4 regions of the Klebsiella sp. genome follow, and region 2 is predicted to be linked to each of the others. Evidence: predicted binding sites of a transcription regulator. Region 2 holds the regulator's gene; each other region holds the start of a gene.
The links. The regulator Fur, encoded in region 2, represses iron uptake genes when iron is present. The targets are predictions, from matches to a motif close to ATAATAATGAGAACNACTATCAA.
Positions count from the first base shown of each region.

Region 1: QVF11_RS06785 (Nramp family divalent metal transporter) is a predicted target of Fur. The motif match lies at 2,624-2,646, and genes of this name have one in related genera.
Region 3: ftnA (non-heme ferritin) is a predicted target of Fur. The motif match lies at 3,476-3,498, and genes of this name have one in related genera.
Region 4: efeU (iron uptake transporter permease EfeU) is a predicted target of Fur. The motif match lies at 4,502-4,524, and genes of this name have one in related genera.

Region 1 covers NZ_JAPUEW010000017.1:1,836-9,533, reverse strand. The annotation lists gene mgrA (L-glyceraldehyde 3-phosphate reductase) at 1-828, shown strand, start outside; gene QVF11_RS06790 (DUF2502 domain-containing protein) at 959-1,306, shown strand; gene QVF11_RS06785 (Nramp family divalent metal transporter) at 1,347-2,582, opposite strand; gene QVF11_RS06780 (NupC/NupG family nucleoside CNT transporter) at 2,928-4,130, shown strand; gene QVF11_RS06775 (EAL domain-containing protein) at 4,173-6,353, opposite strand; tRNA gene QVF11_RS06770 (tRNA-Ala) at 6,562-6,637, opposite strand; tRNA gene QVF11_RS06765 (tRNA-Ala) at 6,677-6,752, opposite strand; gene QVF11_RS06760 (YfeC-like transcriptional regulator) at 6,968-7,321, shown strand; gene QVF11_RS06755 (YfeC-like transcriptional regulator) at 7,326-7,698, shown strand, end outside.
Region 2 covers NZ_JAPUEW010000075.1:117,463-125,160, reverse strand. The annotation lists gene pgm (phosphoglucomutase (alpha-D-glucose-1,6-bisphosphate-dependent)) at 1-88, opposite strand, end outside; gene seqA (replication initiation negative regulator SeqA) at 121-669, opposite strand; gene ybfF (esterase) at 853-1,626, shown strand; gene ybfE (LexA regulated protein) at 1,760-2,053, shown strand; gene fldA (flavodoxin FldA) at 2,204-2,734, shown strand; gene fur (ferric iron uptake transcriptional regulator) at 3,026-3,478, shown strand; gene QVF11_RS22580 (ChiQ/YbfN family lipoprotein) at 3,549-3,881, opposite strand; gene chiP (chitoporin ChiP) at 3,929-5,332, opposite strand; gene glnS (glutamine--tRNA ligase) at 5,771-7,438, opposite strand; gene nagE (PTS N-acetyl glucosamine transporter subunit IIABC) at 7,618-7,698, opposite strand, start outside.
Region 3 covers NZ_JAPUEW010000041.1:40,987-48,684, reverse strand. The annotation lists gene QVF11_RS11050 (MFS transporter) at 1-425, shown strand, start outside; gene QVF11_RS11045 (DUF2766 family protein) at 471-722, opposite strand; gene azuC (stress response protein AzuC) at 802-885, opposite strand; gene QVF11_RS11035 (MFS transporter) at 1,095-2,516, shown strand; gene QVF11_RS11030 (RpiB/LacA/LacB family sugar-phosphate isomerase) at 2,564-3,202, opposite strand; gene ftnA (non-heme ferritin) at 3,634-4,131, shown strand; gene QVF11_RS11020 (YecH family metal-binding protein) at 4,168-4,407, opposite strand; gene tyrP (tyrosine transporter TyrP) at 4,602-5,813, shown strand; gene QVF11_RS11010 (YecA/YgfB family protein) at 5,843-6,511, opposite strand; tRNA gene QVF11_RS11005 (tRNA-Leu) at 6,698-6,784, opposite strand; tRNA gene QVF11_RS11000 (tRNA-Cys) at 6,798-6,871, opposite strand; tRNA gene QVF11_RS10995 (tRNA-Gly) at 6,911-6,986, opposite strand; gene pgsA (CDP-diacylglycerol--glycerol-3-phosphate 3-phosphatidyltransferase) at 7,138-7,686, opposite strand.
Region 4 covers NZ_JAPUEW010000025.1:12,132-19,829, reverse strand. The annotation lists gene phoH (phosphate starvation-inducible protein PhoH) at 1-641, opposite strand, end outside; gene efeB (iron uptake transporter deferrochelatase/peroxidase subunit) at 1,151-2,431, opposite strand; gene efeO (iron uptake system protein EfeO) at 2,436-3,563, opposite strand; gene efeU (iron uptake transporter permease EfeU) at 3,615-4,445, opposite strand; gene QVF11_RS08430 (NupC/NupG family nucleoside CNT transporter) at 4,719-5,903, shown strand; gene QVF11_RS08425 (DUF3574 domain-containing protein) at 6,092-6,526, opposite strand; gene putP (sodium/proline symporter PutP) at 6,638-7,698, opposite strand, start outside.

The DNA.
Region 1 (7,698 bases), on a different contig from region 2:
GGCATTACTCATTTCGATTTAGCAAACAACTACGGGCCGCCTCCGGGTTCGGCGGAGAGCAATTTCGGCCGGATCCTGAGGGAAGATTTCTTGCCTTATCGTGACGAACTGATCATCTCCAGTAAAGCCGGCTACACCATGTGGGACGGGCCTTATGGCGATTGGGGCTCACGCAAGTATCTGGTTGCCAGCCTCGATCAAAGCCTGAAGCGAATGGGGCTGGAATATGTCGATATTTTCTACCATCATCGCCCGGATCCCGAGACACCGCTTCAGGAAACGATGCGCGCGCTGGATCATATCGTTCGCCAGGGTAAAGCCCTGTACATCGGGTTATCTAACTATCCGCTCGAACAAGCCCGGGAAGCCGTCAACATCCTCAACGATCTCGGCACGCCGTGCCTGATTCATCAACCCAAATATTCGATGTTTGAACGCTGGGTTGAAGATGGGCTTCTGGATTTCCTGCAAACTGCCGGGGTGGGAAGTATAGCGTTTTCACCACTGGCGGGCGGTCAGTTGACCAACCGTTATCTACATGGGATCCCAGCGGACTCGCGCGCCGCCAGCGGCAGCCGTTTTCTACAACCGGATCAGCTCACTGATGACAAACTGGAGAAAGTTCGTCAACTGAATGCGCTGGCCGAATCTCGTGGGCAGCAGCTCTCGCAGATGGCGCTGGCCTGGGTACTGCGCGAGGAGAAAGTGACCTCGGTGCTGATTGGCGCAAGCAAAACCTCGCAATTGGATGACGCGGTTGGCATGCTGGGAAATCGCCATTTCAGCACCGAAGAAAATGCAGCCATTGACGCGATCCTTGCGGTGTAAACTCATTTTTACTTTAGCAAAAAGTGCTCTCCCTTGCGATTTAGGAGTTCCTCCGATGCGACGGGGCTTTACCGCCCCGTAATATCAGGTTAACAGGCCGACAACGGCCCCGATCGTGAAGGAGAAGAGTATGTTCAGGTCACTGATTCTGGCTGCAGTACTACTGGCTACAGCGCCATTGGTCGCGAATGCTGGTGAAATCATCCTGTTGCCATCAATAAAATTACAAATTGGCGATCGCGACAATTACGGTAACTACTGGGACGGTGGCGGCTGGCGCGACCGTGATTACTGGCGCAAAAACTATGAATGGCGCGACAACCGCTGGCGTCGCCATGACAACGGCTGGCATCGTGGCTGGGACAAGCGCAAAGCCTACGAGCGCGGTTATCGTGAAGGCTGGAACGATCGCGATGACCGACGCGGCGGCTGGGGACGTGGTCCTGGCGGACGCGGCCATGGTCACGGGCATCACTAACAGCATGGGGAGCCAGGTGGCTCCCCATTTTATTTAAGGATTAGCTAAATATCGTCCCGACGATCAGCCAACCGTTCAGAACTACCACAATCGCGACTATCGCCCATCCCAGCAATTTTACCCAGCGGGCATTAACTAAATCTCCCATCAGCTGTGAATTACTGGTGAAGATCAGCAGCGGCACCAGCGCCAGTGCAATACCAAAGCTCAGCAAGACCTGGCTCATGACCAAAATGCGAGTGGGATCCAGCCCCATCAAAATAACAATGAATGACGGCAACATGGTAATCGTCCGGCGAACCCAAAGTGGAATATGAAAGCGGATAAAACCCTGCATTACCACCTGCCCCGCCAGCGTACCCACTACCGTAGATGACAATCCCGCAGCCACCAGACTAAGGCCAAAAATAGTCGCCGCCGCGTGGCTCAACAACGGTTCCAACGTCAGGTAAGCCTGATCCAGGTCAGCAATCCCCGTATGACCATTAAAATGAAAAGCTGCGGCGGCGGTCGCCATCATCGCCAGGTTCACAAAACCTGCAATAGTCATGGCAATCGCCACATCCCAGCGCGTCGCGTTATAGCGCTCTTTGCGTGTCCCACCGTGTAGATGCTGAGTTAGTGAAGAATGTAAGTAGATGACGTGGGGCATAATAGTCGCCCCCAGCACACCGGCGGCAAGAAATACCGCTTCGCTGGTGGGTAACGATGGAATGAGCATCCCTTTTGCCAGCGGTGCCAACGCCGGCTGGGAGAATATCAACTCAACAACGTACGCCACGGCGACAAACAGCAGCAAGCCACCAATCACTTTCTCCAGCGGTTTTTGTCCACGACTCTGAAGCATCAAAATCAAGAAGGTTGCCACACCGGTCAGTACCGCCCCTTGCAGTAAGGAGACGCCAAGAATCAACTTAAAGCCGATGGCCGCGCCGATAAATTCAGCAAGATCGGTCGCCATAGCGATGATCTCAGCCTGTACCCAATAAAACCACACCACCGGACGCGGATAATGGTCGCGAATCTGTTCCGCCAAATTTTTGCCAGTAGCAATGCCCAGCTTCGCCGACATCACCTGAATCAGCATCGCCATCAGGTTCGCCCAGACCACAACCCACAGCAATTGATAGCCAAAGCTGGCCCCGGCCTGAATGTTGGTGGCGAAATTACCCGGGTCGATATAGCCAATGGCTGCAATGAACGCAGGCCCCATCAAGGCGAGCTTAATCTTGCGCGCTGCGCGACCGCTGCTATTCTCAACGCGACTGCTTGTCATTTTCTGCCTCTGGAAATATAGCCTTTGCTATGTTTCATGCTATCAAAATGCGAATGATTATCAAGCTCATTTAAAAAGGTGATAATAATTGCTGTGATAGAAGGGAACGATAGCGGGTCGGCAACTGAAAACTGCAGCTGGTAAATTGTATTTATACGACCTTCAGAATAGTACAACGATGCAACTTTTAAAACCTTTACGTAACATAACAAAAATGCATGGTTGATCACTATTTTTGCCATTAGTCACATATGCTTGCAATAGTGTGTGCTATCTCTCGTTTTCTTTGCTCCCGTTACATAGAATGTGCAAAGAAATTTAACCTGCCTCATATTTGGAGCAAATATGGACCGCGTCTTGCACTTTATTCTCGCGATCGTAGTGGTTGCTATTCTGGCCCTGTTGGCTAGCCACAACCGTAAGCAGATTCGTATTCGTTATGTCATTCAACTGCTTGTCATTGAAGTTCTGCTGGCCTGGTTCTTCCTGAACTCTGACATTGGTCTGGGTTTTGTGAAAGGATTCTCCGAGATGTTCGAAAAACTCCTCGGTTTCGCCAATGAAGGGACAGACTTCGTCTTCGGCAGCATGAACGACAAAGGCCTGGCTTTCTTCTTCCTGAAAGTGTTGTGCCCAATCGTCTTCATCTCAGCGCTGATCGGTATTTTGCAGCATATCCGTATTCTGCCTATCGTCATTCGCGCCATCGGTACCGTGCTGTCCAAAATTAACGGCATGGGCAAACTGGAATCCTTTAACGCAGTCAGCTCGCTGATTCTGGGCCAGTCCGAAAACTTCATCGCCTATAAAGATATCCTCGGCAAAATGTCCCGCAACCGCATGTACACCATGGCGGCGACGGCGATGTCTACCGTATCCATGTCTATCGTAGGCGCATACATGACCATGCTGCAGCCGAAATATGTTGTTGCGGCACTGGTACTTAACATGTTCAGCACCTTTATTGTGCTGTCATTAATTAACCCATATCGCGTTGATGAAAGTGAAGAAAATCTGCAAATGTCTAACCTGCATGAAGGACAAAGCTTCTTCGAAATGCTGGGGGAATACATCCTTGCAGGCTTTAAAGTCGCGATTATCGTTGCCGCGATGTTGATCGGTTTTATCGCACTGATTTCTGCACTGAATGCCCTGTTTGCCACCGTCACCGGCTGGTTCGGCTATAGCATTTCCTTCCAGGGGATCCTCGGCTACATCTTCTATCCGGTCGCATGGATAATGGGTGTACCGGCGGGCGAAGCGTTGCAGGTGGGAAGCATTATGGCCACCAAACTGGTTTCTAACGAATTCGTCGCCATGATGGATCTGCAGAAAGTGGCCTCAACCCTCTCTCCACGTGCGGAAGGCATCATCTCCATCTTCCTGGTGTCCTTTGCCAACTTCTCCTCAATCGGTATCATCGCCGGCGCGATTAAAGGGCTGAATGAAGAGCAAGGTAACGTGGTTTCTCGCTTCGGCCTGAAGCTGCTTTACGGTTCTACTCTGGTGAGTGTGCTTTCTGCATCTATCGCTGCACTGGTATTGTAATCTGTAACTTGTATTGAAAAAGCCGGGCGAGTCCCGGCTTTTTCATGCCAGCAGTTCGCTCAGTGGCTGCGGCTTGCCAATCAAATAGCCCTGTAAATAGTCGACCCCTAGCTGTAGAAGCTTTTCCCTCTGTTCCTGAGTTTCAACATACTCTGCAACCACCTTCATATTCTTTACCTTCGCCATTTCAATAATCGATTCGATCATGATGGTATCTAGCGGATCGGTCTCAATATCACGCACAAAGCAACCGTCTATTTTGACGATATCAGCCTGTAAACTTTTCAGGCGTTCATAGTTAGCGTAGCCGGTACCGAAGTCATCAATGGCGATACTACAGCCAAAATTTCGTAGCAGGTGGATATTATGCAGACTGATTTCAACATCAGAAAATGCCTGCTCTTCAGTCACTTCGATAGTTATGAACTCCGGTGACAAGTTATAGCGCTTAAACAGTGAGATAATTTGGGCTGCGCTATCGTTTTGCATCAACGTGTAAGGCATTAAATTGACGGAGAAATGCATCCCTGGATATTGATGCGCCGTGCTGAATAGCGTTTCCAGAACCTGCATATCAAAACGCTGACTCAGGTTGAACTGCGCAATCAGAGGAATAAACCGATCGGGAGTAATGATGCTATTACCACAACGCATACGGCTAAGTATTTCGTAATAACCGTTTCCTGAAGCATCCTGAATAGGCTGGGTATACAACACAATCTCGCGGTTGTTAAGCGCCTGTTTAACCAGGGCTAACAACCGTACCTGGTCAGTAGTTTGATCGGATATTTGCTCTTGAGCTATATCTAACGCTAATACTCGTCGAGCCTCTCCCGCTTGCTCCGACAGCCAACTTAGCTGACCCAACATTGGATGGAGTTCCGATTCTATACCGTTATAGCGACCCCAGGACGCGCCAAATTCTAGATCCAACGTCTGATTATGCCAGCTGTATTTTTTGTGATTAAGTGTTGAGATAATATGACTGAGGCGTGCCGCAGGCTCCGGACCATTCAGTACGAGTAACAGCTCGCTGCCGGGCAGCTGAAAAATCCTCTCACCCTGACTGAGTAACGGCTGCATTTTGCGGACAATTTGTCGTTTGCTATCGACTCTCATCATCATGCCGTAATGACGACTGAGGAAATCCAGATTTTGAATCCGTAAGCTGCTGATAACGACCGTTGGATTACGGTGCAGATAGCTCTCCAGTGCACGCAAATTCGGTAAACCGGTTAGCGGGTCTTCCTCAGCCTGGTCTCGCCATCTTAGCTTTATCCTCTCGCTACGAGCATAAATATCTACCATATAAAACAAACAGATGGTGAAAGAGATCAGCACAGAGAGGACAAACGAGAGTGAATATTCAGTCTGCACGCCATGTAAAAAATTCTGGTTGTGCGCCACGAGTAAAAATGCCGAAACAGACCATGAGATGCGAATTAGCATATGATCCAGGCGACTAATCCCAATGAAGTGCAGGATGAATATAAGGGGGACTAAATAACCTGCAATGAAATCAGAATCATAAGGTGAACAGAGTATAAGTAATATAGTCGCCAACGCCGCAAACCAATATAGCGTAAATACCCGCTGCTCGCGCGTACGCCACGATTGAGAAAGATTGCGCCAAAATGCACGCGCATACTGCGGACTGATAATCATCCGCAACGGATAATAAAAGAATGTTGTAAAAATTAATGCTGCACTAATTAGGCTTTGGATATCAATAATCGTGTAGATAACCGACATATTGCCGAAATAACTGGAGATGGCCAACGGAAATGAAAAAAAATGTCCTGCCATATACATGGTGATCTTCAGCAGAATGGGAGCAAAAAAACCGCCCCAAAACACCCTCACCCCCATATGCTTTGCCGTCAACCCGGCACGCCAGCGTTTTCCAAGCTGAAGGCGGACAATAGCACACGCAACAAAGACCGAGAAAAGCTGACAAAACAGCAGGATTGCCGCCTGCGGTAGCGTCAGGTCGATAATCCAGGTATTAGTCACCGCAAACGTAATAATCAATGGCGCAACGGCATATCGGCCAAAAATAAAAAGCACCGAATACATTACACTCATCGGCAACCACGCCAGATAAATTTGATTTCCATCAATGAGCGTTTGCGGGGAAATAAATCTGGATAGAGGAATCGCGATAAAACAGATCAATACAGCCAGCAGAGTTTTTTTGATCTTAATGTTAAGATGATCAATCATTATTGTTAATTAAAACTCCCACCGCGCTAAATACATTTAAGGCGTAAATGTTATGTCGCTTAATAATGACAGGCAAGATTTTAAATCGTGAAAAATTCTGAAATTACTCTTCGCTAAGATTGCTGGATACTTACTGACTTATTCAGAAGCTACTTTACGTTAGCGCGATGAAAAACAAAAACCCCCGCCGTAGCGAGGGTTCTGAATTTGGTGGAGCTAAGCGGGATCGAACCGCTGACCTCTTGCATGCCATGCAAGCGCTCTCCCAGCTGAGCTATAGCCCCACAATGTTTTACGTTCCAAAACCTGATGGGAACAGGATTTGGTGGAGCTAAGCGGGATCGAACCGCTGACCTCCTGCATGCCATGCAGGCGCTCTCCCAGCTGAGCTATAGCCCCAACGTAAAGCTGTCGTGTTGACGGGCGGCATAATATGAATTCCTTCGTCAGGTGTCAACGGCAAAATGAATCCCCCCATTTGATCGCTGAAAAAGCAGGCAAACGGCTGACATTGCGAGCCTTATCGCAGCGAGAAGCTAAACATGTCACCCTTTCACTTAAAAGGATGCTATAACATGGACAACTAATTCCCCCATATTTACTCAGGAAATAGTATGCTCAAGGAACGAATGACACCTGAAGAAATAGCACATCTGACTGGCTTCAGTCGGCAAACGATCAACAAATGGGTACGTAAAGAAGGATGGCAGACGTCCCCGCGTCCTGGTGTACAGGGCGGCAAAGCGCGTCTCGTACATGTTAACGAGCAAGTTCGCGAGTTTATTCGCAGCGCACAGCGTGTGGCTGAAAATCCAGTCCCCTATTCCGCAACCGACAACGATCTGGAATCTCTACTGCTCACGCTGAGTAAAGAGATGACAACGAGCGAACAAAAGCAGTTTATGTCACTGCTGTTACGCGAAGGGATCATCGGGTTACTCAATCGTCTGGGCATCCGTGACCAGTAAAATCATGATGAAACTCAAAGACAAAATGACCCCAGCGGAGCTCGCTGAGTGCCTAAACCTCGCCAGACAGACGATTAATCGCTGGGCCCGAGAACAAAAGTGGCGGACGGAAGCCATACCCGGCGTCAAAGGTGGGCGTGCTCGCCTTATCGTTATCGACAAGACGGTCGTCGATTTCCTGGTGAATATTCCCGCGCTGCGGCATCTGACCATGGAATATCAGCTAGCGGAACAGCCAGGCAACTACTTCGTTAATGACGCTGACGCTATCTGGCGTCAAATCGTCGAAACGCTCCATCTTATGACTCCCGCGGAGCAGTTACATCTGAGGGATCTTCTCGCACGCGAAGGGATTAGTGGATTTTTATCCCGGTTAG
Region 2 (7,698 bases):
TCAGCACATAGTACTGGGCGGTCAGTTGGGCGACGTTAATCAAATCACTCTGTTGCGCAGGTTGACCTGCGCGCTTATCGATTGCCATTGCCTGATCCTTCTGGTGCAAAAGTTAAATGACTAGATCGTACCGCAAACCTTTTCGATCAATTCAGCAGGGAACTGCATTGACTGCATGATATGTTCAATCATGCTGCATTTGCGGCCGGTATTGGTATTTGTAATAACCCACCACGGCGTGCCCGGAACCTGCTTAGGTTTTGTCTGATTACCATTTTTCTGTAGCGTCCGCTCATCTTCAGCGAAATAGACGCGAGTGCGCCCATGCAGAGACTCGGTCGCCTCGGCAAACGCTTTACTGTCTAAGGAATAGAGGGTAGTCAGAACCAGCATGAAACGGTTTACCGCGCGTTTTTGTTCGGCGTACTCATCAGATAGCAGCAGCTCGCGCATGGCGCGGACTTTATCCTTCAGAGGATTGGCGGGTTTCACTTCAACGACAGGCGTTGGCGCCGGAGCCGGAACGACTTTCGCTACCGGTGCGGCAGGCTGGGAAACGGCGGAAAACTTCAACATGCGCCGTAAAATGTCGGATGCACTCTCGCCAATATGCTTGGTGTGGCTGGCAATATAGCTATAGAGTTCATCATCAACTTCAATTGTTTTCATCTTAATCCAGTACGATATCTTTTCTGAATACAAGTTGTCGGGATTATAAGGACAAATCCCAACCGCGGATAGCGTCAAACCAGGATGGCGGTAAAACTCGGAAATCTTCCGGGTCTTGCAGCCGGATGGCAGAATGTCCAACATAATACCCTAACCCGACGGAGCGAAAAAAAGAACTTTGCCATGAAATTAAATAGCCGAGCGCAATCTGCACAGAATCCGCACAATAATCCCCCTATCGTCCTGGTCCATGGCCTTTTTGGCAGTCTGGATAACCTTGGGATCCTCGCCCGCGATCTGGTCGCTGACTACGATATTTTACAGGTCGATATGCGAAATCACGGTCTTTCCCCGCGCGCGCCAGAGATGACCTATGCCGCGATGGCTCAGGATTTGATTGATACTCTCAATGAATACCAAATAGAAAAAGCGACCTTTATTGGTCACTCAATGGGCGGTAAGGCGGTCATGGCGCTGAGCGCAATGGCCCCGGAGCGCATCGCTGGCCTGGTTGCGATTGATATTGCACCTGTGGATTATCACGTTCGTCGCCATGATGAAATCTTCGCCGCCATCAATGCCGTGACCGACGCGGGTGCCGCAACGCGTCAACAGGCGGCAGCGGTGATGCGCGAACACCTCAATGAAGAAGGCGTGATTCAGTTTCTGCTGAAATCCTTTGTGGAAGGTCAGTGGCGGTTTAACGTGCCGGTATTGTGGGAGCAATATGACAATATCGTCGGCTGGCAAACCATCCCCGCCTGGCCGCATCCGGCGCAGTTTATCCCCGGCGGTAACTCACCCTACGTAACCGATGCCTACCGTGAGGCTCTGCTGGCTCAATTCCCCCAGGCACGGGCCCATGTGATTGCCGGAGCCGGACATTGGGTACATGCAGAAAAACCAGAGGCTGTTTTACGGGCAATACGCCGTTATTTGACCTCCATAGCCGCGTAACTGGCTAAAATCTGCCCGACCGCGCGGCAGAATGCCCGCGGTCGTTGGCGCAGCCCCTCGCCTGATGTATTATGGCGGGCTATCTGCGTCGGCTATGCCCGACAGCTTGTTTCCCCCGAAGTCACTCTGAATCATGGCAAAAGAACAAACGGACCGTACGACATTAGATTTGTTCGCAACCGAGCGTCGGCCGGGTAGACCGAAAACCAATCCGCTTTCACGCGACGAACAGCTGCGTATCAACAAACGCAATCAGCTCAAGCGCGATAAAGTTCGCGGTTTGAAGCGCGTTGAGCTGAAGCTCAATGCCGATGCGGTTGATGCGCTCAATGAGCTGGCCGAAGCCCGCAACATGAACCGCAGCGATCTGATTGAAGAGATGCTGATGAACCAACTGGCGGCCCTGCGCAGCCAGGATAAAGCCTAAAACCCTCAAAAAATAAGCTTTCATGTAGCAGAGTGTGCAGTCGGGCGTGATTGCTGTTTCCGCGCCCTTCTCAGTTCTGCTATCATTGCCCCTATCTGTGGGCATTTAAGTCCCTACCACATCATTAAGTTTCAAGAGGTTATTTTACTCATGGCAATCATCGGCATCTTTTTTGGCAGCGACACCGGCAACACCGAAAATATTGCAAAAATGATTCAAAAGCAGCTTGGTAAAGATGTTGCTGATGTGCGCGACATTGCCAAGAGCAGCAAAGAAGATCTGCAAGCTCACGATATTCTGCTGCTCGGCATCCCAACCTGGTACTACGGTGAAGCACAGTGTGACTGGGATGATTTCTTCCCGACGCTGGAAGAAGTCGATTTCAACGGCAAACTGGTCGCGCTGTTTGGCTGCGGCGATCAGGAAGACTACGCTGAATACTTCTGTGATGCGCTGGGTACCATTCGCGACATCATCGAACCCCGCGGCGCCACTATCGTTGGTCACTGGCCGACCGCTGGATATCATTTTGAAGCATCTAAAGGTCTGGCAGATGACGACCACTTCGTGGGTCTGGCCATCGACGAAGACCGTCAGCCAGAACTGACTAACGAACGCGTGGAAAAATGGGTAAAACAGATTTCTGAAGAGCTGCACCTCGAAGAAATCAAGAATGCCTGAGTCTAAACGGCGTTATCGTCAGATTTCGCCGAATTAATAGATAAAAGCAATCAAAGTTATAGCTACAAGTTTTTAACTTTTAATCACATATCTGTACAATGTCCTCTGATTTAACGAGGTCACGTGAAGCACTTTGTAGCCAGTGCCTCGTTTTTGACAGCATACAAGGCCCGATGCTTGCAGTTTTCATTTCACCATGGCAGTTCTATAATGAGACGCATTACATCGGGTGATTCTCTGTATTACTTCCGTTGATGGAAGTAGATCGTTTAGCAACAGGACAGATTCCGCATGACTGACAACAATACCGCATTAAAGAAGGCTGGCCTGAAAGTGACACTTCCGCGATTAAAAATCCTGGAAGTCCTGCAGGAACCGGATAACCATCATGTCAGTGCGGAAGACTTATATAAACGCCTGATTGATATGGGTGAAGAGATTGGTCTGGCAACCGTCTATCGCGTACTGAACCAGTTCGACGACGCCGGCATCGTCACCCGTCATAATTTCGAAGGTGGTAAATCCGTTTTCGAGCTAACGCAACAGCATCATCACGATCATCTGATTTGCCTTGATTGCGGCAAAGTGATCGAATTTAGCGATGACTCAATTGAAGCTCGTCAACGTGAGATTGCCTCCCGACACGGTATTCGCCTCACCAACCACAGCCTGTACCTGTACGGTCACTGTGCAGAAGGCGATTGCCGCGAAGATGAACATGCCCACGACGCGGTGGAAAAGTAATTCCCCGTTGCGTAAGCAGCAAAAAGCCAACCTGACGGTTGGCTTTTTTTATGGCTACGAAAAGTAAAAATCAGGGTTTCGTGTTGTTGCTACGAATCTCTTTCCAAATCTGGTCACAGCGCGACTGTACTGCCTGATCGTTACCGGTTTTACGCGCCTGGATACATTGCTGGTAATCCAGTACTCGCACGCTTTCCTGGGTGGCGAACTGCTGATGCTGCTTCTCTTGCTTCAGAACGTCTAATACGCTCTGGCAGGCTTCGACTTTATCTGGGTTACCTTCAGCAGTATTAATACAGGCGCTGTAGGCATCTTTTAACTTTGAATCCTCTTTCGGCGCTGGCGACTGCGTGCAGGCAACCAGACCTGCCGCCACAATGGCGACAAGCAATAGCTTCTTCATAATCGACCTCGGGAAATTGCGGCAGGATCACGCCCGCCGCACTGGCATCAGAAAATGGTGAATGGAGCAATAACCATGAACTTCACGTCGCGCTCATCCTGGAAGATGTTGCCGTAGCCGCCGCTCCAGCTTGGGATATCGGAGTGGTTGTCGTATTGAGTAAAGTGCAGTTTAAACAGCGTACCCTTCGCGCGTCCTTCCTGTACGGTGTACATCGCATCCAGGCTATAGGCTGACTCTTCCAGACGTTTGTCAGGGTTGTAGTAAGCATCAGGAGAAGACATTTTTCCTGGTTTTGCATCCCATGCATAAACATAGGACGCGCCGAAGGCCCAACCCGGCATATTCCAGTTCTTCATGTCATACATCGCACCGAAGAACACCGCTTTTTCACCGTTGGCGTTGAAGTCAGAGCGGTTATCCCACCAGACATCCAGACGACCGTTAGATGAGGCGTAAGTCGGCGTCATACGCTGCAGGAAGTAGCCCTGCTGACCATCGGCTTTAACCCAGGTTCCTTCCAGGCGCAGGTCGAGAACATCAGCAACCTTATAGCCAAAGGTCAATGCCTGTAGCCAGGCGGTACCATCATAAATATCGTTCGCCCCGCCGTTGCTGACTTTATCGCGAGTACCGTAGAACTGGTAGCTGGTGGTTAGCGGCGTGCCTGCGACATCAAATTTGTAGCTGGCCTTAGCGAAATACTGGTCGATGTAACCCTGTGCCTGGCCAAATGCGGCTTCCAGCACGAGGTCATTTTTAAAATCATACTTGGCGCCGAGAGAGTGGAGATAATCAACCTTGGTTTTCTTGTCGTTCTGATAGAACTCATCCATCTCAATGTGCCACGGCGCTTTATATTCGTTTGTCCACATATAGGAGAAACTCAGCGCGCCCGCATCGCCGTAGTCAAAATTAGCACCGGCTTCAGCCCCCTGATAGGTACCCGGCATAAAGCTCCAGTGCGGAGCCAGCAAGGTTTGACCGGTAGGCTGGATATAGCCAGCACGCGCCCATGCCGGGCCAAATTTAAATTTGGCGGCTGCTTTGTACAGGCTGATCCCGCTCTTATCACCGGAATAGTCTTCATCGTAAGTTTTATTGCGTGAGGAGAAAGCGATTTCGTTCGGGTGTCCGCTGTCGCTGCTTTCACCCATTTCGATGGCGGTAAAGGCCGCAACATCAATGCCGAACATATCGGCGGCATAGCCGGACTGGAAGTCGAGGTTGGCGTTCCAGGTGGAATGAGAAAGGTTAGTTTTGTATTTGTCGCCGTCGGTCACATCTTTACGGTCACGTTCACGCTGCCAGTAATAGATGCCGCCGGTTAACGTTGAATCATCAATGAACCCTTCCGCTTTCGCATCCGGTACCATTGCAAAACCTGACAGTGCTGTCACACCGGCGATAGCCAGCGCCAGCGTACTACGTTTGCCACTAAACGTACGCATATGCATATCCTCTTTGACTTTTTAAAAACGCAGTTACCAAGGGCAACTAGCGAAAAAAATAAAATAAAACTGCTTAAAAAGTGGAGCGGTAAAATCCGCATAACCACTGGGTATAGACTATTTTTCGTGACGCGAATTATCAATCTCTTTCGGTGATCAAAGATGAAGATTATGACAAAGCGCACATAATCTATGTCTTTTTGTTTCAGTCGTAGATGTCATGCATTTGACGTGGAAGTGCTTGCTATATCAGAAAAAATAGGCGTAATGAAAGCGATTACATGATTTTATAGAGGATGACCGAAGGGACAAATAGTTGTGATTATTACAATCTGTAAACAAGATTAATTCGCATCGCGAAAATATGGGAATTTAATCTCCTGATTCTGAAATAAAAAAAACGCCGCTGTTTGCGGCGTTCTCATAAATAGCGGATAACTACGCGCCGGCTTTTGCCCAGGTGTCGCGCAGACCAACGGTACGGTTAAATACCAAATTGGTTGCGGTTGCATAGCGGCTGTCGAGGCAGAAGTAACCTTCACGCTCGAACTGGTATGCTTTTTCAGGCTGCGCCTGCGCCAGGCTTGGTTCAGCAAAACCCTGCTTGATAATCAGCGATTCCGGGTTCATGACCGACAGAAAATCATCAGCAGCACCGGGATTTGGCACGCTGAACAGACGATCGTACAGACGAATCTCTACCGGCAGCGCATGCGCTGCGCTCACCCAGTGAATCACACCCTTCACCTTGCGACCATCAGCCGGATCTTTGCTCAGAGTGTCAGCATCGTAGGTACAGAAGATAGTGGTGATATTACCTTCCACATCCTTCTCTACGCGCTCGGCTTTGATAACGTAAGCATTGCGCAGACGGACTTCTTTGCCCAGCACCAGACGCTTGTACTGCTTGTTCGCTTCTTCACGGAAATCCGCGCGATCGATCCAGATCTCGCCACTGAACGGTACTTCACGGCTGCCCATCTCCGGTTTGCTCGGATGATTCGGCATAGTCACCATTTCGCTACCGCCCTGCGGATAGTTTTCGATAACCAGCTTAACCGGGTCGATAACGGCCATCGCGCGCGGAGCGTTTTCGTTCAAATCCTCACGAATGCAGGATTCCAGCGAAGCGATTTCAATGGTGTTGTCTTGTTTGGTCACGCCGATGCGTTTGCAGAACTCACGGATGGATTCAGCGGTGTAACCGCGACGACGCAGACCGGAGATCGTCGGCATACGCGGGTCATCCCAACCTTCAACGTGCTTCTCGGTCACCAGCTGATTCAGCTTGCGCTTAGACATCACGGTGTATTCGAGGTTAAGACGCGAGAATTCATACTGACGCGGATGCACGGGGATACTGATGTTATCCAGCACCCAATCGTACAAACGGCGGTTATCCTGGAACTCAAGAGTGCACAGGGAATGGGTAATCCCTTCCAGTGCATCGCTGATGCAGTGGGTGAAGTCGTACATCGGGTAGATGCACCACTTGCTTCCGGTCTGGTGGTGATCGGCGAACTTAATACGATACAACACCGGATCGCGCATCACGATAAACGGAGAAGCCATATCGATTTTCGCGCGCAGGCAGGCTTTCCCCTCGGCAAAACCACCGGTACGCATTTTCTCAAACAGCGCCAGGTTCTCTTTCACGCTGCGATCGCGATACGGACTATTTTTACCCGGCTCTTTCAGGGTCCCGCGATATTCACGGATTTCTTCCGCCGACAGTTCATCAACGTAGGCCAGACCTTTATTGATCAATTCAACCGCATACTGGTGCAGCTGATCGAAATAATCAGACGAGTAGCAAACATCTCCGGACCAGTGGAAACCTAACCACTGCACGTCGTTTTTAATCGACTCAACGTACTCGATATCTTCCTTCACCGGGTTGGTGTCATCGAAACGCAGGTTGCATTGACCTTTGTAGTCCTGGGCGATACCAAAGTTCAGACAAATAGACTTCGCATGGCCAATGTGCAGATAACCATTCGGTTCCGGTGGAAAACGGGTATGAACAGTGGTGTGCTTACCAGTAGCCAGATCTTCATCGATTATCTGACGAATAAAGTTAGTCGGGCGGGCTTCTGCCTCACTCATCGCGGGTTCCTCAAAGCGTAAACAACGTATAACGGCGTATGATCTTATAAGCCGAAGAGGCTGACAACCTTTAGTTACGCAAAATAGGTATCAAACGGAAATATTGAGGTTATTTGCACTAAAAAAAAGCGGCGCAGATTTCGCTGCGCCGCTTGAGGCATAAACTCTACTCAGGAGCCTTACTTGCCTTTAATTTCGTATAGCGGTGTCTGACCTGCTACAACCTTACCGGTTGCCTGAATAACCAGTGCGCTGTAGTC
Region 3 (7,698 bases), on a different contig from region 2:
ATACTGGCCGTCGCCGTGAAGGTATCTATGCTGGCGCAATGACCTTTTCCGGGAAAATCCTACGCTCTATCATCGTCTTCACAATGGGCGCTATCCTCAGCTTCTACGGCTTCCAGTCAAAAGCGCATACGCAACCTGAAAGCGCGGTAACCGCTATTGCGGTCGTGTTCTGTGCGGGCGTGGTCCTGCTGGCTTTGGCGGCGATCATCTTCAGTAAGCAGATGAAGCTGGATCGCAAAGCGCATATGGTGGTCTTGCAGGAAGTCGCGCGGATCAAAGCTGGCGGCAAAATTGCCGACATCACACCGGATGTGCGCGTCATCGTTGAAGATTTAGTGGGGCACCGTTACGAAGAGTGCTGGGGCAACAGCAAGTTATTTAACAATACTCAGGAGACACCGGCCCGTACCGCCGTTTCCCACTAACCACATAACGACGCCCCGCCATCACGTGATGGTGGGGCTATGTATTTAGTGCGCCTCGCCTTGCGGGGTGAACTTCAGTTCAATTAAGGCAATGGCTTTTTGTACCGCCCGCAGCGTAACCGGATCGGCCGATGCAGGATGACTGGCAAAATCGATGGCTTTTAACTGAGTGGTCATTTTCTCGCGCACTTCGACAGGGGCGATGATATCAATAACGTCGAGAATCTGTTTGATGACCAGTTGGCAGGCAACCACGTCGGAAACCAGCTCGTCATTTTCGGTGAGATGTTGGGACATTTTTTACTCCTTTTTTCAGGAGCGTAATAGTAACCTAAATCTTAAGAGATAAAAAAACCTGCCGCAGCAGGTTTTTTTATCAGAACATACCGCCAGGGGGTACGTCTTTGAAGGTTTTGCAGTAGTTTTCAAACATGCTTTTGAGGATTTTGCGCAGCTTCATGGATTGACTCCGATTTTGTTATGCAGGTGTTAATGTCTACTGGGCTATAATATGACTTACATCACAAAAATCAATATGAACATGCGTCAAATCACACTATTTTTACAAAAGTAATTTAAACATTAAACAAAAATGAGCTAAATCGGACTGTTAGAGCAACATGCTCTGCGTCGAGTTTGGCCCCTCTTTGCTATGGCAGCGACACGACAATGAGCACAAACATCTCTTCCAGGGACGATCGTTCTTTTTCAGCACCCGCACTGCTGGTGGCTGGCGCTTTTTTTATGGAGTTCCTCGACGGTACGGTGATCGCCACAGCCCTGCCGGACATGGCGAAAGACTTTGGCGTCACAGCGGTCGATCTCAATATCGGTATCAGCGCCTATCTCATTACGCTGGCCGTGCTGATACCGGCCAGCGGCTGGATAGCCGATCGCTTCGGCGCACGCAAAATCTTCACTCTCGCGCTGGCGATTTTCACGCTGGCTTCTGTTTTTTGCGGACTATCAACCAACGTCGACATCTTCGTGGCGATGCGAATTATACAAGGAATAGGCGGTGCGCTGATGGTCCCAGTAGGCCGACTGGCAGTTTTGCGAACGACACCGAAGCATCAGCTCATTAAGGCGATTGCCACTCTGACCTGGCCCGCATTAGTGGCTCCCATTATCGGCCCGCCGCTGGGCGGATTTATCACCAGCTATGCCAGTTGGCACTGGATTTTCTTTATTAACGTGCCCCTTGGGCTCATCGCTATGGCCCTGTCTTTGCGCATCATCCCAAACATTCGTGAAGATGAACCACGGCCTTTTGACCTTCCCGGCTTCCTTGCCACGTCAATCGCCATGATTAGCCTGGTCATCGCCATGGAATTTCTCGGCGATCGTCAGCCTTTGAGTTGGCAAACCCCGGCGCTGCTGGTATTAGGCCTCGGCAGCATGTTGTTTTCACTACGCCATTTCCGTCACGCAGCCTGGCCGATGGTGCGTCTCGATGCGCTACAAATACCGACCTTCAAGGTCACTATGTACGGCGGCTCGCTGTTCCGTGCCTCAATTAGCGCCGTCCCTTTCCTGCTGCCGCTGCTGTTTCAGGTCGGGTTTGGTATGGACCCATTCCACTCAGGGTTGCTGGTGCTGGCCGTTTTCGTTGGTAATTTAACCATCAAGCCCGCGACAACGCCGTTAATTCGCTGGCTGGGTTTTCGCCGCCTGCTGCTGATCAACGGCGCGCTGAATGTGTTCTCGCTGCTGGCCTGCGCTTTTTTAACACCACAAACGCCAGTCTGGCTGATTTTCGTGATTCTCTATCTCGGCGGGGTATTCCGTTCTATTCAATTTACCGGCGTCAGCACCCTTGCTTTTGCCGATGTGCCTTCAGCGCAAATGAGCTATGCCAATACGTTGTTCAGCACCGCTTCGCAGCTGGCCGTTGGGCTTGGGATTACGCTCGGGGCGATCGGTATTCGTATTGGGGAGAAGTTCAGTGAATGGTTTAATCTCACAAGTCTGCCGGGGATCAGCTTCCGTCTGTCGTTTATTTTTATTGCGTTGATTTGTCTGGTGGGAATGATTGATAGCCTGCACCTGGCAAAAGATGCCGGTAGCAGCGTGTCCAACAAAAAGAAATAGCCCAAAAGAAAAGGCCAGCAGCGCTGGCCCTGGATATTTGCAGGAGATTAACCGACGATCTGGCGAACGAACGCTTCGATCTCTTTATCCTGACAATTTTCGAAGAAGCACTGCTGGAAGCGCGGGCCAGACACGGCAGTTTTCACCAGCTCCGGGTCGATAGCACGCAGCGTATCCAGATAGTTATCTTTCACTACTGCGGCTTTAACGGTGTTCAGGATGCCAGCGTTACGTACCTGAGGCTCTTTACGCTCCGGCGGATAACCTTCGCCGTTACGCCCTGTGAACGCTTTCTCGAAAATAAAGCGTACGTTCAGCTCTGCACCCCAGCCAAAACCTTTCGCGAATGGCAGAGAAAGCGCGTTACCGTTGTTGATCTGCGCAAACAGGAACGCATCAGCAGGATCGATACAGTAGCCACAAACTACGCCCGGATGGATGTTCAGAGACATCATTGCACCCTGGCCGGTACCGCAGCCGGTGATCACGAAGTCTACCGCTTTAGAGTTCAGCAGGATGCTAGCCATGATACCCAGATGGATATAGGTCAGGTGGTGATCGTTTTCATCGCTCATGCCGACGTTGTAAACCGGAAAACCTTTCTCGTCTGCAACAGCGTTTAACTCGTTGAGGATGATGGCGTTTTTGTTCGCCTGGCTGTTTTCCATCATCAGTGCGATTTTCATGCTTTACTCTCCTGAATGCTGTGCGGGTTTTCCCGCGATAGTTCGTTAACGTTGTGAAGAACAATACTACCTTACGAACATACTTTCAAATTTTATGAAAAGTTGTTTTATAAATTGCATATCGCCTCACACTTTCACCACCCACAGCATCCGGGCGTTGCTTTCTTCCCCCCCCTTTTCTCACCAGGCTAACCCAAGCGCTCATAACCACTCAAAGTTGCGCGTCCCTCTTCAAGAATAAGTCGGACCCACAATTAATATTGATAATATTAAATTAAAACCATTCTCATTATTTATTAAATTGCCAATGCGTGTTATTCCCATTTGCATTAGTAATAAATGAATTTATTAATTTACTTTTTGCAAATAAATTAATAACAAATTATAGTGACGGCACAATCACCTTTGACTTTATTTGCGGAGCAAGCCAGATGCTGAAAACTGAAATGATCGACAAGCTTAATGCACAGATGAACCTTGAACTTTATTCTTCTCTGCTTTATCAGCAAATGAGCGCATGGTGCAGCTACCACAGCTTTGAAGGCGCCGCCGCGTTTCTGCGCCGCCACGCGCAAGAAGAGATGACCCATATGCAGCGTCTGTTCGACTACCTGACCGATACCGGTAGCCTGCCGTGCATCAATGCCATCGCCTCACCGTTTGCCGAATATACTTCACTGGACGACCTGTTCCGCGTCACCTACGAACACGAACAACTCATTACGCAGAAAATTAACGAACTGGCTCATGCGGCAATGTCCAGCCAGGATTATCCAACCTTTAATTTCCTGCAATGGTATGTTGCTGAGCAGCACGAAGAAGAGAAACTGTTTAAATCCGTTATTGATAAACTGACCCTCGCAGGCAAAAGCGGTGAAGGCCTGTACTTTATTGATAAAGAGCTGGCAACGCTCGATACGCAAAATTAATGAAGATGGCGGCGATGTTCAACAATCGCCGCCCTATTAATGACGACAAATTTTACTTTCGTGCGTATTAAACCCTTCCTCTGCGGCAATAAATTTGCCCTTTTTCTGCAAGAATGCCACTAACTCCGCCGCACTCAGGTTTTCCGCCGAACAGGTATGGAATCGTGCATCCGTCCCGAAACGACTGGTAATCGCCGCTTCCAGACTGGCCACGGTGTAAGGCTCGCCTGAAGCGATCATCATCTGTAGAACTTCATGACCATGAATTGATTGCATAATATCCCCCATAAAACACACAGGATAACCCCACTTATTATTCCGATTCTTGCGCCAGCGCAGGCTTAGCGTAAACGTTCAATATCGTAAACTTATTATTACACCCACTGTAACCTGCATTTGACGAAATCACTGATTTCACATACTCTGCGCGACATAATTCATTGTGTAATCCGTCATGGATAGAGAAAAGCGTGAAGAACCGCACTCTTGGTAGTATTTTAATCGTAGCTGGCACCACCATCGGCGCAGGGATGTTGGCGATGCCTTTGGCATCAGCAGGCGTAGGTTTCGGCGTAACGTTAGTTTTGCTTATCGCCCTGTGGGCGCTGATGTGTTACACCGCGTTATTGTTGCTTGAAGTTTATCAGCACGTCCCGGCTGACACGGGGCTGGGCTCCCTGGCAGCGCGCTATCTGGGGCGTTACGGGCAGTGGGCTACCGGTGTTTGCATGCTGTTCTTACTGTACGCACTTACCGCGGCCTATATTAGCGGCGCCGGTGAATTGCTGGCTTCAAGTCTCAATCAATGGCTGGGCTGGACACTACCACCTGCGGTTGGAGTACTGCTGTTTACAGGCATCGGCGGGACGGTGGTTTGTATCGGTACGTCACTGGTTGATCTCTTTAACCGTTTTCTGTTCAGCGCCAAAATCATTTTCCTCGCTATTATGCTGGCGCTTCTGCTTCCGCATATTCATCAGATAAACTTGTTGACCCTGCCGCTACAGCAAGGGCTGGCGCTATCGGCGATTCCAGTAATTTTTACCTCGTTTGGTTTTCACGGCAGCATACCCAGCGTCGTCAGCTATCTGAACGGAGATATACGCAAGCTGCGTCGGGTATTTGTCATCGGAAGCTTTATTCCACTGGTTGCCTATATTTTCTGGCAACTGGCAACCCTGGGCAGTATTGATTCTCCAACTTTTACCGCTCTGCTGGCACAAAATGCCGGACTCAACGGGCTGTTAGAAGCGATCCGTGAAGTCGTTGCCTCGTCGCACGTTGAGCTGGCGGTTCATCTCTTTGCAGACCTGGCGCTGGCGACTTCATTTCTCGGCGTCGCGCTTGGCCTGTTTGACTACCTGGCCGATTTGTTTCAACGTAAAAATGGTCCGGCCGGGCGTATACAGAGTGGTGTAATCACCTTTTTCCCCCCTCTGGCGTTCGCCCTATTCTATCCACGCGGTTTCGTGATGGCCTTAGGTTATGCAGGGGTCGCGCTGGCGGTATTGGCGCTAATGCTACCTTCGTTATTGGTGATGAAAAGCCGTAAACAGCATCCTGACGCCGCCTGGCGAGTCGCTGGGGGGGCACCCGCGCTGTGGTTGGTTCTGCTGTGCGGAATCGGAATTGTGGCCATTCAGTTTGCTATCGTCGCAGGATTGCTGCCTGCGGTGGGATAAAAAATCAGGGGCCAGATTGGCCCCTTTACTTATTTTGCTAAGCAGCACTGCTTATATTTCTTACCACTACCGCATGGGCAAGGATCGTTACGCCCAATTTTCGCCTCATTTCGTATTGGCTGCTGAACGTCAGCTGGCTGAGCATGCTCAGTCCAGTAGTTGTAAAGCGCCAGGGCCGCCGGACGAATACGCTCTACGCTGGCAATAAACTCTTCAGCTGATAATTCATCAAGCGCTTCAAATCGCTCCTCGGTGCCGTGCAGAGCGATGGCATCCAGTTCAGCTTGTAGCTCAGTTGGTAAAGCAGTCCAGTCACTGAGGCCGACGCCGCGCATATAACCGAAGCACCATTCTTCTACGATGGTTAACTCCTGCCCTTCCTCTTCACGGCAGCCAAACATGGGTTCGAACTGCTCAGGATAATCGCTTAAGCGCTCGGCAGTATCACTCATATGTTGCAGCGTCAGGTTCACAAAGCGATCGCGTTCGCGATCGTTGGCCCAACGCGGCACTTTATCCGCCCCGCCCCAGATAGCCAACAGCCACTGCGCAGGTTCAACTTCCGTCGGCCCGGAGAGAATTGCCGTCAGCAATCCATCAAGTTCGGCAACATCCATGATGGTGCCTTCTTCTGCATATTTCGACAGGATCTCATCCAGCCATTCAACTTCGCTTTCGTTCAGGGGTCCGGTTTTCATAAACAGTCTCGTGGTCGTAGAAAAATGGCGCTTACAGTAGCGGAAATAGCGAGAGAAAACCACCTGACATCACCCATTCAGGAGAGTTAATCTTTTTAATAATAGACAGGGGACAAAAACAAAAAAACCACCCGGAGGTGGTTTCACGACACTGCTTATTGCTTTGATTATTCTGCTATATCCCAATGGTACCCGGAGCGGGACTTGAACCCGCACAGCGCGAACGCCGAGGGATTTTAAATCCCTTGTGTCTACCGATTCCACCACCCGGGCTCGGGATAGTAATTGGAGGCGCGTTCCGGAGTCGAACCGGACTAGACGGATTTGCAATCCGCTACATAACCGCTTTGCTAACGCGCCTTAATACTGCAACACCCGCAATTGCCGATGTTTTTATACTGGAGCGGGAAACGAGACTCGAACTCGCGACCCCGACCTTGGCAAGGTCGTGCTCTACCAACTGAGCTATTCCCGCATTACCAAGCTAAATTGCTAATCGCTTGATTTTGTTATCGTCTGGCAGACTGTGCTGCCGTTCGATGCGTTGCATTCTACTTACCTGGCGCAATGAGTCAACGTTATTTTTTAAAACCTTGTGTTGTTTGCTGAAAATTGCGCCGAAACGATCACTGATCAAGCAAATCGCCGCGTGCAGCATTCAAATATTGCAGCATTGACCACAACGTCAGCACCGCCGCTACGAGGAACAGGCCAATACCCGCCCATTCAACCCAGATATTTGGCCGCCACAGCATCCACACTAGTGCCGCCATCTGTGCCGTTGTTTTCACTTTACCGATCCACGAAACCGCTACGCTGCTGCGTTTACCCAGCTCAGCCATCCACTCACGCAAGGCGGAGATAATAATTTCACGGGCAATCATTGTTGCGGCCGGTAACGTCACCCACCAGGTGTGATAATGCTCAGCGACCAGCACCATCGCGATCGCAACCATGACTTTATCCGCAACCGGATCCAGGAAGGCACCAAAGCGCGTGCTCTGATTCCAGCGACGCGCCAGATAGCCATCAAACCAGTCGGTTACGGCAGCGACAAAGAAAATCAGCGCGCAAGCAAAGGGAGCCCAAACAAACGGCAGGTAAAATGCCAGTACAAAGAAAGGGATAAGAATGACGCGAAACAGAGTAAGCAACGTAGGGATATTAAATCGCATAGTAACGGGTAA
Region 4 (7,698 bases), on a different contig from region 2:
TGGGTAATGTCGCCATTGACGATAACCGTCACGTTCTCCCCGAGGCGGGTCAAAAACATTTTCATTTGCGCAGCGGTCACGTTCTGAGCCTCGTCCAGAATCACGACTGCATTTTCAAATGTACGTCCGCGCATATAAGCGAACGGCGCGATTTCCACCTTGCCGATTTCCGGACGCAGGCAGTATTGCATAAAGGAAGCGCCCAACCTCTTCACCAGCACGTCATAAACCGGTCGAAAGTAGGGAGCGAATTTCTCGGCGATATCTCCCGGTAAGAAGCCGAGATCTTCGTCGGCTTGCAGAACGGGACGGGTAACAATAATTCTGTCCACATCCTTATGGATCAGGGCTTCAGCTGCTTTTGCCGCACTAATCCAGGTCTTCCCGCACCCGGCCTCGCCTGTCGCAAAGATCAACTGTTTATTGTCGATGGCATTCAAATAATGCGCCTGAGCGTCATTGCGCGCTTCAATTGGCGATGCATCGCGACTATCCCGCGCCATACCAATTGCTTCTACGCCACTCATTTGCACAAGCGATGTGACCGATTCTTCTTCGCGCTGTTTATGGCTGCGCGAATCCTGTCTCAGCACACGTTTGGCCTCACGACGAGCTTTGGTCACTGCTTTTTGTCTTCCCATGGATAGCACCTTGCGTTGTTGGTTTACATCACACGCGTCAACATCGACGCGATTATGCGCACGAACGATTGAGGTTTGGCTTCCTTGTAAGCCATTGCTTGCCTGTCGAATTGACAACGGGTCACGGCTACGCGCACCGCGCACCCTGTCTGGGTTCGAGTTTTCTGTTGTAGTGGAGGATAAATTTGAGGTGTGAGAATCGCGGCCGGAAGTGTGGCCCCCGTGCTGAGAAGTACGGTATGAGTTTTGACGTTTTCCGTTACAGCAATCGGGCATTCGCGATCTCCATAGTGAAACGACATCACTGCCGGGAACTACCGCGTCTTTAATAAGTACATCAAAAATAATTCTTAATGCAACTTATTTTTCACATAAAGACAACAAATAATTCTCATTGCAGCTGAGAGGAGTTTCCGACATTAAGATTACAGAAAAATTAAACAAGGCAGGAAATACAAAAAAAGAATGGAAAAACAGCAGAAAACGCCCTGCCCTTACGGGCAGGAGCTTCAGGCTTCGAGCAGCGATTGCCCGAGATAGTGCTGACTATCGATAACTCCCGGCAGAACAAAGAAATACCCTCCGCCGATCGGCTTCACGTACTCTTCCAGCGCCTCACCGTTCAGACGCTTTTGCACCGTCAGAAAGCCTTTTTCCAGATCGTGCTGATAGCAAACAAACAGCAACCCCATATCCAGCTGGCCTGAGTTCGTCACTCCCAGAGAATAGCTATATCCCCGGCGCATCATCAGACTGGACTCGGTCTCCGGCGTGCGCGGATTTGCCAGACGAATATGACTATCGAGTGCAATAGTATCGCCATCCGGGTCCTTGCTGTAATCCGGCGCGTCGTGCTCGTGCTGCATCCCCAGCGGAGCACCGGTCTGTTTATCGCGACCAAAAATCGTCTGCTGCTCTTTTAACGGCGTACGATCCCAGAACTCAACGTGAAACTGAATAATTCGCGCCGCCTGATAGCTACCGCCCGTCGCCCAGGCAGGCTCCCCCTGGTCGGTGGTAACCCACACCACTTTATCCATCAGCGCGTTATCGGTACTGACAGGATTAGCGGTACCGTCTTTAAAGCCCAGCAGATTAACCGGCGTCTCTTTACCTTTACTGCGCGCTGCGCTATCAGAAATGAAGCCTTCCCGCTTCCAGCGTACGCTGAGCAGGTCCGGGGTGTGCTTAATCACATCCCGCAAGGCATGTATCACCGTATCCTGAGTATTGGCGCAAATTTGCAGCAGCAGGTCGCCGTGGCACAGCGCCGCATCCAGAGAGTCATTAGGAAAACGCGTCATCTTTTGCAGCTTTTTCGGCGCGCGGTTGGCCAGGCCAAAACGCTCGTCAAACAGCGAATGACCCACGGATACCGTCATAGTCAGATTATCCGGGGCAATCCACGGCCCCAATATTCCGGAATCCATCGGCGGCAAACGCGGATTTGGCGTCTCCGGCGCAGGCCCACCTTTGGTCAAAAAGGCAATACGTTGAGTCAGCAGGCGAAATAACCGCTCCAGATCCGCTTTATCACTGGCAAGCACGTCGAAAGCGACAATCATCATCGAAGCCTGCTGTGGCGTCAGTACACCGGCCTGATGCGGACCATAAAACGGCTGCGCTTCCATGCGCGCGTTTGGCGACAACGTCCCCGGAGAGCTGTTGTCTTTTGCCGCATGCGCCACCGGACAGCCGCCGCTGATAGCCAACGCGCCGCCAAGCGCGCCAATCCCTTTTAAAAGCCGGCGCCGTGACGGCTCATTCACATCATTATTTTGCTCTGCCATCGACTTAGTCCAGACCGAGGATCCCGCGCAGTTGTGCCAGATCTTCCGCCAGAGTGGTGATCGGGCCTTTCAGCGCATTGCGATCCGCATCCGTCAGCTTGTCATAGGTCTCAAAACCGTCTTTAGTGCGGTATTTACTCAGGATGCTATCCACTTTCTTGAAGTTGGCATCCACTTTCGCCAGCAGCGTGCTGTTCTCTTTTTGCAACTGCGGACGCAGCAGGTCGACAATTTTCTGCGCCCCGTCAATGTTGGCCTGGAAATCCCACAGATCGGTATGGCTATAGCGATCTTCTTCACCGCTAATTTTGCTGGCCGCCACTTCTTCAATCAAACCAGCTGCGCCGCCGACCACTTTTGATGGTGGGAAGGCCAGTTCGCTAATGCGCTTTTGCAAATCGAGAACGTCGGTGTTCAGCTGATCGGCATATTTATCCATTCCTTTGACGCTGTTATCGCCAAACAGCGCTTTTTCCAGACGGTGGAAGCCGGTGAACTTCGGATCTTCTGCTTTTTTCTCGTAGTCATCTTCACGGGCATCAATACTGCCGTCGAGGTCAGAGAACAGCTCGGCAATGGGTTCAATGCGTTCATAGTGCTGGCGCGTCGGCGCGTAGAGGGCTTTTGCCTTCTCGATATCGCCCGCTTTCACCGCATCGGTAAAGGCTTTGGTGCCGCTAACCAGTTCAGCGGTCTCAGCAGTGACGTAGGCTTTATAGGCGGTAATAGCTTCACCGAGGCTGAGCAGCGCTTCAGCTTTAGCAGCATCTTTAGTCGCTTCACCGGTCACGGTGAGCTTACCTTTAGGGTTAGTCAGCAGGCCGCAGGTCATGTCATATTCACCCGGCTGCAGGTTCGCCGTCAGCTTTTGCGTAAAACCAGGGGCGATATTCTCGCGCTCTTCCACCACCATCACACCTTTCAGAATTTCCCACTCCAACGCCTTCTGGCTGTGGTTCTGAATGATGAACTGGGTTTTACCCGCTTTCACAGTGACGTTCATCGGTTCGCACTGTTTGTCGGTGACAGTGACTTTTACTTGCGGAATATCGGCAGCGTGGGCGTAAAAAGCAGAGCTGAACAGCGCAGCAACGGTAATATGCAGCGCATTGCGACGAAAATGATTCATCATGACCATCCCTTTCGATAAGTATGTTGTAACTATTTCAATCCGCAATGCCGACTAAGCGGTTCGGGATGCGGTGGTTTTATTGCTCGGCGGCAGGACAAACAGCACTAGCGCCGGAATCAAATAAATAAAGTAGACTGCAACTTCGCTGATGGTCGGCGTTTCCTGATAGCCAAAAATCCCCTCCAGCAGCGTGCCAAATAGCGTATGCGTAGAAAGAATGTTGCTCAGGTCGAAGGCAACATCCTGGAAATGATTCCACAGTCCAGCTTCATGGAAGGCGCGGATAGCCCCCGCCGCCAGGCCTGCGGCAACCAGCAAAATAAACAGGCTGGTCCATTTGAAAAACACGCCGAGATTCATACGGATGCCGCCCCAGTAGATCAGGAACCCTAAAACAATTGCAGTTGCCAGACCCAACATGGCCCCGATGGGCGGCCAGATTCCCACATCCTGCTGGAAAGCGGCCAGCAGGAAAAACACCGATTCCAGACCTTCGCGAGCCACGGCGAAAAAGACCATCATCACCAGCGCCCAGCCGTGGTTGTTCCCGCGCTGAAGGGCATTGTCGACTGCTTGCTCAAGCTGCTGCTTTACGTTGCGCGAAACTTTACGCATCCAGAACACCATCCAGGTCAGAATGCACACCGCCACTACCGCCACGATGCCTTCGAACAGTTCCTGCTCGCGCTGCGGAAATTCGCCGGTTGTTTCGTTGATAAAGATCCCCAGCCCCAGGCACAGTGCCGCAGCCAGAAATACCCCAATCCACATTACGCCAATCCAGTTGCCGCGCTGGGTGCGTTTCAGATAGCTGGCGATCAGGCTGACAATCAGCGCTGCTTCCAGGCCTTCACGTAACATGATGAGAAATGGGACAAACATGCCGATACCCTTAAATGTGAATCGCAGTCAATTGATGCAAAGATAGGTAAATATTTCTGATAGTGATTATCATTACAATAATCAGAAACACAAGTGAAATGTGTAGATAATGATGACGATTTGTAAATTAATCGCTAACAAATAATGACTTGCGGGATTATCTCTCTACCGCAACAAAGAACGGCAGGATGATGGGATTTTTGGCGCCAGATATTTACCCGGCTTCACGGCTGTGGCTAAATGGCGGCCTTATTTACCTATGAAATGAACAACATGACTCAATATTTGCACTTCCTGCTGGCGCTGGTGGTTATCCTCGCCCTGGCCTGGCTTGTCAGCTACGACCGTAAGAAAATCCGCATTCGCTATATTATCCAGTTAATTGTTATCGAAATTGCGCTGGCTTTCTTTTTTCTCCACGCCGAAAGCGGCCTGTGGCTAGTGAAAAATATCGCTTCATTCTTTGAATCGCTCCTCGGTTTTGCCGCCGAAGGAACCAATTTTGTATTTGGTGGCATGAGTGAAAAAGGGCTGGCGTTTATTTTCCTCGGCGTACTTTGTCCCATTGTCTTTATCTCAGCGCTGATCGGTATTCTTCAGCACTGGCGTATTCTCCCCATTTTCATTCGCTTGATTGGTACCCTGCTGTCAAAGGTTAACGGCATGGGCAAGCTGGAATCGTTTAACGCGGTCAGCTCGCTGATCCTTGGACAATCAGAGAACTTTATTGCCTATAAAGGCGTCCTTGGCGATCTCTCATCACGCCGCCTGTTCACCATGTCGGCTACCGCTATGTCAACGGTTTCGCTGTCCATTGTCGGCGCTTATATGAGTATGCTTGACGCGAAATATGTCGTCGCGGCGCTGATTCTGAATATGTTCAGCACCTTTATTGTGCTGTCGATAATTAACCCGACGCGCCCTGGCAGCGAAGAAGAAATTAAGCTTGAGAAGCTGCATGAATCCCAAAGCTTCTTTGAAATGCTCGGTGAATATATTCTGGCCGGTTTTAAGGTCGCAATGATCATTCTGGCGATGTTAATTGGTTTTATTGCCCTGATTAGCGCTATTAATGCCCTGTTCGCCACTCTGTTTGGCCTGAGCTTCCAGCAGATCCTTGGCTACGTTTTTTATCCCCTGGCGTGGCTGATTGGTATTCCGCTAAGCGATGCGCTGAACGCGGGCAGTATTATGGCGACCAAGCTGGTGGCGAATGAATTCGTCGCTATGATTGAGCTGCAAAAAATTGCCGCCAGCATGACGCCGCGCGGGCTGGGTATTTTGTCGGTCTTCCTGGTTTCCTTCGCCAACTTTGCTTCCATCGGCATTATTGCCGGGGCGATTAAAGGACTGAACGAACAGCAGGGAAATATTGTTTCCCGCTTCGGCCTGCGCCTGGTGTATGGCGCAACGCTGGTGAGTTTGCTCTCGGCAAGCTTCGCGGGGCTGGTACTGTAATCAGGAATGCTGGCCTGTGTTCCCGGGGACGGCGCAACACGCCTTGCCCGGGCTACAGTTCATGTAATCTAAGATTTGGTAGCCCGGACAGATGCGCAGCATCGCCTCCGGGAAACCGCGCGCAACGTAGATCTCGTAAGCCCGGGTAAGGCTTTAGCCGCTACCGGGCAATTCCATCAGGGCACAATTTAAAAGTGAACGCAGACTGGCTGGTCAACGCGCATCACCGACTCCTGCGCAAAACGTGATTTGTAAGTATTGCGCAGCGCTTCAATTCCCTCTTCGCTCTTAGCCTCTTTATCATGGATCAGCATCAGCGCCTTGCTCTGCTCGCGCGCGACGGTACCGTCGTTACCCAACCACTGACCGCGCGCATCAAATACCGTCAGGCCATCACGAAAGCGCGGCGTCACGTCGCGGTCAACAAACTGCTGCCACTCCTGAGCGGTAATATCTTTCCCCGCAGGACGGCTTAAGCCGAAATAAAGCGTCGTCTGCACCATGGCGTTATCCGTCGGGCAAGCGTTAGCATCTGCCGCCGGGGCCGTCTTCGCGGCAGGCGCCACGCAGCCGCTTAATATCCCTGCCAGTACCAGCGCCATCGCACCCTGTCTGAAATTCATTTTGTACCCTCATTGTTATTTGTGCTGAGATATCAGCGTATTTTCAAGCAATTAGCAAGAGGCACAAATAGCAAAGCCCGCAGAACACGGGCTTGAGGTCAATTCAGAGGATTACTGCGCAGTAGCACGTACCGGTGGCGCAGTATGATAATGCGCGTCCGCTTCGGCAAAGCGTCTTTGCATTTCTGCCGACGGTGCTTTACCCAGCAGGCTGAAGACCACAATTCCGAGGCTGCCAAAGATAAAGCCCGGAATAATTTCATACAGGCCCAGCCAGGCGAACTGTTTCCACACAATCACCGTCACTGCACCGATAATCATCCCGGCCAGCGCGCCGTTACGCGTCATTCGTGACCACATCACCGAGAACAGCACCACCGGGCCAAACGCCGCGCCAAAGCCCGCCCATGCGTAGCTCACCAGACCCAGTACGCGGTTATCCGGGTTTGCCGCCAGCGCGATGGATACCAGCGCCACCACCAGCACCATAAAGCGCCCTACCCACACCAGCTCTTTCTGACTTGCATGTTTACGCAGAAACGCTTTATACAGGTCTTCGGTAATTGCGCTAGAGCACACCAACAGCTGGCAGCTCAGAGTCGACATCACCGCCGCCAGAATCGCCGACAACAGGATCCCGGCAATCCACGGGTTAAACAGAATTTGCGCCAGTTCGATAAAGACGCGTTCGGCATTCTGGTTCACCGCGCCCGCCACGCCCGGGTTGTTATTAAAGTAAGCGATACCGAAGAAACCAACGGCAACCGCACCCGCCAGGCAGAGGATCATCCAGGTCATGCTGATGCGACGGGCATGAACGATGCTGTGGTGCGAATCCGCCGCCATAAAGCGCGCCAGGATGTGCGGCTGACCGAAATAGCCAAGACCCCAGCCCATTAGCGAAATAATCGCCACGAAGTTCAGCCCTTTGAGCATATCAACGTTCTCAATACTCTTTTGCTTGATCACTTCCAGTGAATCGCCAAATCCGCCGACGGAAATAATCACCATAACCGGCGTCAGAATCAGGGCGAATATCATCAGGCTGGCCTGAACGGTATCGGTCCAGCTCACCGCGAGGAAACCGCCGACAAAGGTATAAATAATGGTTGCCGCCGCGCCGGCCCACAGCGCGGTTTCGTAGCTCATACCAAATGTGCTTTCAAACAAAC